Linked DNA regions of Flectobacillus major DSM 103. Each later gene encodes a partner of the first gene's protein in a complex. Links are inferred from orthologs where the notes say so. Each region holds a gene or a part of one and is shown in the gene's direction. Other genes may lie near its edges.

Region 1 (5,186 bases):
TAGATAATTATTTTCCTAAAAGGAAATGATAGCATCTTTGGCAATATACAAGCCTCCATCTATTTTAATTTGAACAGGTCTAAGTACTTTATTATCAATATTGATAATATGCGAGTTGGTTACTCGCATTGAGTGGTAGTTTTGGGGAAAACAATTGCAAGACCAGTTTTGAGGGGTGTTCCAATACCCCGACTGCAAAGAGTTAATCCATAAGGGTTGAGGACCCGTTGGTGCAATTTTGACCAATAGTTGATTTTCCATTAAATTGTTTGTCCACATATTAGCAGCGGCTATGATTCCCCTTGCCGAAAAGTGAAGACCATCGGGGCGGTCGCTTCCATCCATACCTTCATGATTATCGATAATACTGTTGAGGTCGGGGCCTCTGTAGGCATAAGGGGTATGGGCAATAGTATGTAATTGGGCTTCCAAAGGATTGGGATATACCCACCCTAGGTAGCTGTCGAGGGCTATTACCCAGCTTAGATTGGGTATTTTGCTATCTTCTCGGCTTTTGACAATATAGCCATTCATCCATCTTTTGATATCATCGGCAGGGGCTTCTCGTTCGTTGACACCGTGCAGCGTAAGCACAGTTCTAACACCAGTTAGTGGCACATACAGTTGTAGAATGTTTTTTAGGTTGATATAAGGCATTCCTATATTGGCATTTACAAATGAATGATAAAAATAAATGTTATAGGCCGCTTTGTACCAGTATTCGCTAGTAGTACCACCAAAAGCAGCATTATAAATGAGTATAGGAACGTTGAGCTGGCGACTCAAAGAATCGCCTAAAATACTCCAAAACCAAGGAATATCGCTAAAGGGGCTCATTCCTGAGTTATTGGTAATTTGCTTGAACCTAAGTATAGGTAATACGTTGGCATCGCCAGTAGCTAGGTAATTACACCAAGTAGAATCGGTATTACTAGCGGGTTGGTATCTGGGGTAACGTCCTTCACAACTGGGTACTTTACCCATTTCTATGCAATTGACACGGTCGTCGGTAGCATCGGGGCCTGTTACACCGTACGAGCCCCCTTGAGCATTTGAATGCCCCACACTGATGAGTACCTCGCCTACACCAATGCGTTCAATCGTGATAGAGTCTTGGATTGTATTGTTGACCAATGTTCTGATTTTGAGGTTATACCAACCTCCTTTGGCATTGATTTTACCTACAAAAGCATTTAGAATATTTCCCTGACTTACAGTTTGCCAAGTACTAGCCACAATAGTATCTAAGCGGCTTTGTTCTGTTCTTGGTATTAATTGGGCTTCTATTTTGTCGCAGGGCTTGTCGACATGCCCTGTAATATAGAGGTCTGCCTTGTTGGAAACATCTCGCTGAATTACAGCACGTGGTACAGGAAACCGAATGTTTAACTGAGCAATACTTACAATTGGTAACATTAATAGCAATGCAACATAGTATAGTTTGGGTGTGTATGTTATTGATACACGGAGGATTGAAGTTGGTTTTAACGTGAATGGTATATATTTCATGGCTAAATGGTTCTTAGAAAGATTTGTTTAAATAAATTCGTCCGAGGTGTAGGAGATAAAGGCTATCTTTGTCAACGTATGAGATAATACCTGCCTATAGAGAGTGATTGATTGAAGCCGAAATTTTTATAAAAAGTGTTGATTATGCAATTATTGAAAAGTAAAATAATCCAATATTTATTTTACGGAATAATCATATTAAATAACCAAGTTTTGATTGGACAAATAAGGGATAATACATCTTATACTTTTTTGAATATACCTTCCAATCCAACAGTAGCGGCTTTGGGTGGGTATCGGGTAAGCCAAAGCAAAACTACGGTAAATAGCTTTTTACAAAACCCAGCCTTGTTAGACTCTACACATCAGAATGTGCTAAGCCTCAATTATATGCCATATTTTCAAGCAGGGCAATTGGCTTCGGTAGCGTATGCTCCAACAATATTAGGACATACCTGGGGAATAGGTGTGCAATACCTCGACTATGGCAAACTACAACGAACCGATGCCGTCGGTAATGTTCTTGGCGAGTTTTCGGCCAATGATTATGCTATTACAATTGCCACATCACAACGGCAGGGAAATATTACATTTGGTGGAAGCTTAAAATATGTGGGTTCGGTAATTGAGCAGTTGGGCTCATCAGCAGTGATGCTCGATGTAGGAGGGTATTTTAAGCATCCCGTTTATGACTTAACCTATGGAATAGCAGTAAAAAATATCGGTTTTGTACTCAAAGAGTTTTCTCCGACTAGTACCAGTAATTTGCCTTTTGATGTACAAATGGGTGTATCTTTCAAACCTCAATACATGCCTGCTCGTTTTTCGCTCAATGCTCATCATCTTTATCAATTTGATATTGCCTATGCCAACCCCAGTGTTGTTGTAAAAGACCTTAATGGCAATACCGTATCGACAAAAGTGAGTTGGCCAGATAAAATTGCTCGTCATTTGTCTTTTGGTGCCGAATTATTATTAAGCAAGCATGTTAACCTATTATTGGGCTATAATCATTTGTTAAATAGAGAATTAAGCCTAAGTTCAGCGGCTGGCCTCAGTGGTTTTTCGGGTGGAATCGTTATTAGAAGTAAAATATTTGAACTGTACTATAGCTATTCAGGTTATCATGCTAGCGGAAACTTGAGTAGTTTTGGGATAATTTTAGATTTAAAACGTTTGATAAAATAGTTAAGTCTGTAACAGCATTTTGCTATTACAGTATCCAATCACAGAATATGGTAAATTTAGATTCTTTAACTCCTAAACAAATCGTCGAGCAACTCGATAAGTATATCATTGGGCAGCACGAAGCCAAGAAAAATGTAGCTATAGCCTTGCGTAATCGCTGGAGAAGAATGAATGCTCCTGCCGATATGCAGAAAGAAATTACACCTAATAATATTTTGATGATAGGCTCTACGGGTGTTGGTAAAACCGAAATTGCTCGTCGTTTGGCCAAATTGGCCGATGCCCCATTTACAAAGGTAGAAGCATCTAAGTTTACTGAAGTGGGGTATGTAGGGCGTGATGTCGAATCTATGGTACGTGACTTGGTGGAGTCGTCGGTACATCTTGTACAGCTTGCCAAAAAAGAGGCTGTCAAAGAAAAAGCTGAGGAGGCTGTTGAGGAGGCTATTTTAGAAGCCTTGATTCCTGCTGTAAATAAGTCGACCAAAAAGCCCTCAAAAGAATTAGCTCTTTCACAAGATATTGCCAACGAACCCGTTTCGGACGAAGAACTCAATCATAAAACAAGAGAGCTTTTTCGTGAAAAACTCAGACGTGGCGAACTAGAACACCGCAAAATTGAGATTGAAATGAAGGCAACCAGCTCGCCCAATATTGGGGTAATGGGTGGCCCAATCGATGAGATGTCGATGATGAATCTGCAAGAAATGATTGGGGGAATGATGCCTAAAAAGCAGAAAAAAAGAAAATTGACTATTGCCGAGGCTAGAAAGATATTGTTGGAGGAAGAATCGGCCAAGTTGATAGACATGGACGAGGTAAAAGAGGAGGCTATTCGTAAAGCCGAAAATTTAGGTATTATATTTATTGATGAAATCGACAAAATCGCATCGAGCAGAAGTGGTGGAAACGGCCCCGATGTAAGCCGTGAAGGTGTACAGCGTGATTTGTTGCCTATTGTTGAAGGCTCAACGGTTAATACCAAATACGGTGTTATCAATACCGACCACGTTTTATTTATAGCCGCAGGGGCATTTCATGTAGCCAAACCAAGCGATTTGATTCCTGAATTGCAAGGACGTTTTCCTATCAGAGTAGAACTTCAAAGCTTAAAAGAGGAAGATTTTTATCGTATTCTCAAAGAACCTAAAAGTGCATTGACCAAGCAATATGAAGCATTGTTAGCTTCAGAAGGGGTTGAGCTACAATTTAATGATGATGCCTTGTCGGAAATCGCTAAAATAGCTTTTGCGGTAAATGCCGAGGTCGAAAATATTGGAGCAAGAAGGTTACAAACGGTGATGTCACATTTACTCAATGATTTGATGTTTGATATTCCCGATGTAATTTCAGCCAATGCCAAGATTATTATTACCAAAGAACTGGTTGCTGAGCGATTGGGGGGCTTAGTAAAAAACAGAGATTTGAGTCAATATATTTTGTAAAATACACAGGTGTTTTGGCTAGAAAAATGAGTCATCCCTAATTTTTAGATAACAAGGCGGTCGAAAAACAATTTTCGACCGCCTTGTTTATGAATAGCCACTAAATTTCTACCATTGGAGCAATTGATAAGCCTCATCAAAGTTCACTTGACGACTTCATGAACTACAACAAATACAAATAGGAGGGCTTTTAATATATACCTAATATTGGGGAGGACTCATATTTTTGAGGATAATAATATACCTAACATTTATTGTCTTTTCCAAAACATCAACTTTTCTTTCAAGGTTTTTTTTGCTGGCTGCTCGTACCAGCAAGCATTCGGTGTTTCGGGAGGCTTTCTGAAAATAGGAATATTCAAGCCAAAATAAAAATCAAATCCTTTAGGTTTGCCAATATTGAGCAAACTTCCCAAATTGTCTGTGCCAAGAAAAAGAGGCCCCAATCTACCAGCCAAACCAAACGCCACTTTGCTATAATTATCAAATAACACCAAAGGCATTGCTACGTCTATCCACTTGGTTTCGTAGCGAGGAATAACCCCCAACAACGACGGTGATTTTAAGCCCAAAGCATTGGTAGAAGTTAGGTTTTGAACCAATAATGCCCCCACATATATATGGGGTTTTATCAGATAATCGGCATTGATTTGTAAAGTACTTGGCAAAACAGTTGAGAAATTATCGCTGAAATCAGCACGAGTAACACCTAATTGGGTATTAAGTTGTGTAAAAAGATTATCAAAACCTTTGGCATTGATAAAGTCGTTTTTCGAAAAATCAATATTACTAGCTCTTACTTTCCACTGATTGGCATAGAACGTATTGTTGTAATTGATATAGCCTATATCATGCAACGATACCCCTATTTTGAATAGATATTTGTTTTTGCTGGCATCAAATTTTCTAACTCCTTTTTCACGATAAGCAAATTTATTGATATTGGGGCGATATTCGTACACAACCCCTATATCAAGCCCCCAGCCACCACCAGCAGCATCGCCCCCCAAAAGCCAAGGAAATGAAGGAGAAGACGCTTTAATA
Region 2 (5,029 bases), 770 kb from region 1 along the record:
TGACAGAAGGTGTTGTGGCAGAGTGGCTCAAAAAAGTTGGCGACCAGCTCAAGCCAGGTGACGGCCTAATAGCAGAAATCGAAACAGATAAAGCTACAATGGAGCTTGACTTGGACGAAAGAATGGATTTGAGCAATTTTAAAGATGGTAGACTTTTATACATTGGCTTAGAAAAAGGTAAAGCTGTGCCTGTTGATAGCATTATCGCTATTATCGGCGAAAATGGCGAAGCATACGAGCATCTTTTGAGTGGTGCCTCTGCTCCAGCTGCTCCTGTTGCTGAAGCTACTGCCGAAACCCCAGCCGCTGCTCCTGTTGCTGCTGCCCCTGCCGTTGATACTTCAAACATCAAAGCCGAAGTTATTGGTATGCCTAAAATGAGCGATACCATGACAGAAGGTACTTTGGTAGCTTGGCTTCGTAAAGTAGGTGATGTTATTAAACCTGGTGAAGCTCTTTTGGCCGAAATCGAAACAGATAAGGCTACCATGGAGTTTGACTTGGATAACTTCATTGATGTTACTAAATATGCTCCTTGTACACTTTTATACATCGGTATTGAAGAAGGCAAAACTGTTGCTGTAGACGACGTAATAGCTGTAATCGGCGAGCCTGGTGCCAACTACCAAGCATTGCTTCAAGGTGGTGCTCCTGCGGCTGCCCCTGTTGCCGCTGCTGCTCCTGCTACCGCTGCAACACCAGCTCCTGTAGCTGCTGCTGCTCCTGTTGCCCAACCAGTTGCTGTAACTTCAGCCGACGGACGAGTGAAGGCGTCTCCATTAGCTAAAGCTTTGGCCAAAGACAAAGGTATCAACCTTGGTGAAGTAAAAGGCTCTGGCGAAAATGGCCGTATCGTAAAAGCCGATATCGACGGATTTGTACCAGCCGCTAAAGCTGCTCCAGCCAAAACTGCTGCTCCGGCCGCCGCTCCAGCTACTATTTTAGGACAAGAAAGCTACGAGGAGTTCTCTGTAAATCAAATGCGTAAAACCATCGCACGTCGTTTGTCTGAGTCTAAGTTCTCTGCTCCTGAGTTCTATTTAACCATGGAAATCAACATGGACAAAGCGATTGCAGCTCGTACTTCAATGAATGAATTTTCTCCTGTGAAAATCTCATTCAACGATATGGTTATTAAAGCTGTTGCTGCCGCATTGACCAAGCACCCTAAAGTAAATTCTTACTGGTTGGGCGACAAAATCCGTATCAACCACCACGTACATATTGGTATGGCTGTGGCCGTTGAAGATGGACTGTTGGTTCCTGTAATTCGCTTTGCTAATACAAAATCACTTTCACAAATCTCGGCTGAGGCTAAAGATTTGGGAGGAAAAGCAAAAAATAAACAATTACAACCAAAAGATTGGGAAGGTAATACTTTCACAGTAAGTAACTTGGGGATGTTTGGTATCGACGAGTTTACGTCTATCATCAACCAACCAGAATCTTGTATCTTGGCTGTAGGTGGTATCAAAGAAACTGTTGGTGTGAAAAACGGACAATTCTATGCTACTAACGTAATGAAAGTTACGCTTACTTGCGACCACCGTACTGTTGATGGTGCTACGGGTGCTGCGTTTTTACAAACATTCAAACAATTGCTTGAAGACCCAATCAAATTGTTAGTTTAGTATAACTGGTTTTTATAAGAAAGATGAAAGACAAAAGATTACATTCAGGTGAAGTCTTAGTCTTTCATCTTTCTTTTTTTATGTCTTTTCAATATGGAAAAAATTAGATCAACAACCGTCTTGGCGGTGGTACACAACGGCGAAGTAGCAATTGGAGCTGACGGACAAGCTACCATGGGCAACACCGTAGCCAAGAACCACGTAAAAAAAATCCGTAAACTGCTTGATGGCAAAATTGTAACAGGATTTGCTGGCTCAACAGCCGATGCCTTTACACTCTTAGAACGCTTTGAAGAAAAACTCAATGCCTATGGGGGCAATATGAAAAGGGCTAGTATAGAATTGGCCAAAGACTGGCGAACAGACCGCTATTTGCGTAAACTTGAGGCTATGATGGTAGTGGTAAACAAAGATGAAGCATTGATTATTTCGGGAACAGGCGATGTTCTTGAGCCTGAAAATGGTATTGCGGCTATTGGTTCAGGAAGCAATTATGCGTTGTCGGCAGCTTTGGCTTTGAAAAAACACGCCCCTCATTTATCGGCAGAAGCTATGGTAAAAGAAGGCTTAACTATTGCCGCAGATATTTGTATCTATACCAATCATAATTTTACCATTGAAAAACCTATATAAGCAAGTTTTTTGTATTATTGGGTAGTTTAGATACATGGTTTTACTGATTACTGGACAATTGCTTATGATAGAACCAGTAATCAGTAAATTTAGGAATCATCTAATAATCACCTCAAAATCCTTCTCGGGTATAAATAATAAAATCAGTAACAGGCAAGGTTTCGACTTTCCCTTTCAAATTACTGACCAACTGCCCACGATGATACCCCGAATGAAATAACAAATGGGTCATAATTTCATATAAACTCGATTGAAAAACCTCTCCTTTTGAATTAGCATAAGTAAGTGTTTTGCCCCACGACAATTCATCTACCTCCTCTATCAACTCCAACCATCGCTTTGAAATCTGTCGCAATAGAATCACAGAATCAGACAAATCACGCTTTTCCCATAAAGGAATATAGGTGTTGTCGTCTTTTACCCTATTATACCAATTGAGATGTGCAGCCAAAATATGAGAAAATAACTCCAACGACCTGTTATCGGTTCGCTCCATCGATTGTAAAGCAATAATAACTTGCTCGTTGGCCCAAGACTCGTACTGAAAAAGTTTTGTAAAATGGTATTTCATCGTAGCGATTTCTTCGTTTTAGTGTGATTCTGAATTATATGAACAAAATAGTAAAAAATTGTCCTATTCTTTGTAAATTAGTCAATATCTTTTCAAAAGTTCTGATTTTTATCAATCTTTTGAAGATTTCTAGCATGAATATGAACCATTTTAAAAACAATCTTGTAAGTTTATAGACTAGTTAGAGTATAAACCTAAAACACATAATACCATGTCATTAAGATTAGGAGATATTGCCCCAGATTTTACAGCATCAACAACTCAAGGAACAATCAATTTCCATGAATGGATTGGTGATTCTTGGGCATTGTTATTTAGTCACCCAGCCGATTTTACACCAGTATGTACTACTGAATTAGGTAAGACAGCTTTGCTAAAAGGTGAGTTTGAAAAAAAGGGTGTAAAGGTAATTGCGGTATCGGTCGATGACCTTGACTCTCACAACAAGTGGGTTCCAGACATTGAGGAGGTAAACGGTGTAAAAGTGAACTTCCCTATTATTGCCGACGAAAACCGTAATGTTGCTACTTTGTACGATATGATTCACCCAAATGCATCTGAAAAGGCAACCGTTCGTTCGGTATTTATTATTGGGCCAGATAAAAAAATCAAATTGACTCTTACTTACCCAGCTTCGACAGGTCGTAATTTCCAAGAGCTTTTGCGTGTAATTGATTCTTTGCAATTGACTGCCAACTACCAAGTTGCTACACCAGCCGACTGGAAAGATGGTGAAGATGTAATTATTACGCCTGCCGTAAAAACTGAAGATGCCGCAGCCAAATTCCCGAAAGGATTTACGGTAATTAAGCCTTATTTGCGTACTACGCCACAGCCTAACAAATAATTCGCTGATGGATTTTGATATGATTAGGTTGTATTTTCTGTAAAAAGAAATACAACCTAATTTTTTACATTCTTACCACAATATATTCTGGATAAAGATCATTAGGAAGGATAATCTATTTTTTCACCTGTTTGTTTATATCCTTTTTCTTCAAACAATTTTTTCCAACCTTCGGTCATAAACCCTATTCCATAGCCAATCAGTTGAACAAATACCGCAACAATACTCAGGAGTCCTACCCAAACGCTTTTGTTTTTGATACTAGAATCGGTAAAATTGAGAAGTACATAAATACCCAACAAAGAAATGGCTAAGTAAAACATTGGCATACTAATAAAGTACCACAATGGAATACTAAAACAAGCCAAAGTAAATACCATAGGAAAAGTATGTATTAGCTTTAATTCTTTAGGGAAGAAACGACTAATATTGATACGAGCTTTTCCAAAAAAACGTAATTGACGGTAAAATTGAACAAAACTTGTACGGCGTTTATGATAAATAAAAGCCTCAGGAATCAAACCAGACTTAAAACCCAATGAAATAGCCCGAATCGAAAACTCTATATCTTCGCCCATACGGGTTATAATAAAGCCTTGTGTTTTTTTCCAGACATCACGCGATAAGCCCATATTAAAGCTTCGTGGATGAAATGTACCTCCTAGATTTTTCTCGCTTCCACGAATTCCTCCTGTTGTAAATAACGAGGTCATTGAATAGCTAATAGCTTTTTGAATAGGCGTAAAATTAGGATGGTCACGGTCGGGGCCGCCATAAAGGTCGAGAAATTGCTTATTCAGTTGTTTTTCTACAATTTCTAAATAGTTAGGTTCAATTAAAGCATCGGAGTCGAGAATGATAAAATAATCGCCTTTGGCATATTGAAAACCCGTATTGCGAGCAAAACCTTGTCCAGTATTTATCTGATAATAATACTGAATATCAAGTCTTCCCCGAAAATTTTCTACAACTTGGTCGCATTTAGTAACCGAACCATCTTCAACAATAACTACCTCAAAATTTTTATAAGTTTGCTTAACCAAGCACGCCAAAAGTTCCTCAACTTCATCGGGACGGTTATAGACAGGAATGATAATAGAATAATTACGCATAACAAATGCTGCTCGGAGGGATTTAGTGATTGATAATCAACACAGTATTTTCTGATTATGTAACCAATTGTTCGGTATTATCAAACTGGTTATTGCTTTTTTATCAAGAACGCATACAATTGCTCAATCACCGATTTTGTGTCTGGTTTATTGCTCTTTAATATATTTCTTTTTTACGGTCATTTCCCAATCGCCAAAGCTACCATATAGTACCATCGAGCCAAACCTGAAGTTA

What was found. The genes of interacting proteins can lie anywhere in the genome.
Region 2: the proteins of hslU (region 1) and hslV are in contact, whole or in part, in a solved structure (PDB 1G4A), measured with the Escherichia coli proteins. The link is inferred for Flectobacillus major DSM 103 from one-to-one orthologs.

What each region holds. Positions count from the first base shown.
Region 1 is NZ_KE386491.1:965,016-970,201, forward strand. Bases 1,948-4,943 are described here. They hold hslU (ATP-dependent protease ATPase subunit HslU), read left to right. Parts: upstream 1,948-2,744; coding sequence 2,745-4,142; downstream 4,143-4,943. Other genes in these bases: porQ (type IX secretion system protein PorQ), read left to right, coding at 1,948-2,697; FLEMA_RS67650 (DUF5723 family protein), read right to left, coding at 4,394-4,943. In the rest of the region: FLEMA_RS0105795 (hypothetical protein), read right to left, coding at 16-1,416; more of porQ, read left to right, coding at 1,654-1,947; more of FLEMA_RS67650, read right to left, coding at 4,944-5,186. UniProt on the Escherichia coli protein: ATPase subunit of a proteasome-like degradation complex; this subunit has chaperone activity. The binding of ATP and its subsequent hydrolysis by HslU are essential for unfolding of protein substrates subsequently hydrolyzed by HslV.
Region 2 is NZ_KE386491.1:194,009-199,037, reverse strand. Bases 656-3,494 are described here. They hold hslV (ATP-dependent protease subunit HslV), read left to right. Parts: upstream 656-1,724; coding sequence 1,725-2,264; downstream 2,265-3,494. Other genes in these bases: FLEMA_RS0102815 (peroxiredoxin), read left to right, coding at 3,047-3,494; FLEMA_RS0102820 (DinB family protein), read right to left, coding at 2,377-2,835; FLEMA_RS0102830 (dihydrolipoyl dehydrogenase family protein), read left to right, coding at 656-1,631. Outside these bases: more of FLEMA_RS0102830, read left to right, coding at 1-655; more of FLEMA_RS0102815, read left to right, coding at 3,495-3,682; FLEMA_RS0102810 (glycosyltransferase family 2 protein), read right to left, coding at 3,784-4,794; FLEMA_RS0102805 (hypothetical protein), read right to left, coding at 4,942-5,029. UniProt on the Escherichia coli protein: Protease subunit of a proteasome-like degradation complex believed to be a general protein degrading machinery. The complex has been shown to be involved in the specific degradation of heat shock induced transcription factors such as RpoH and SulA.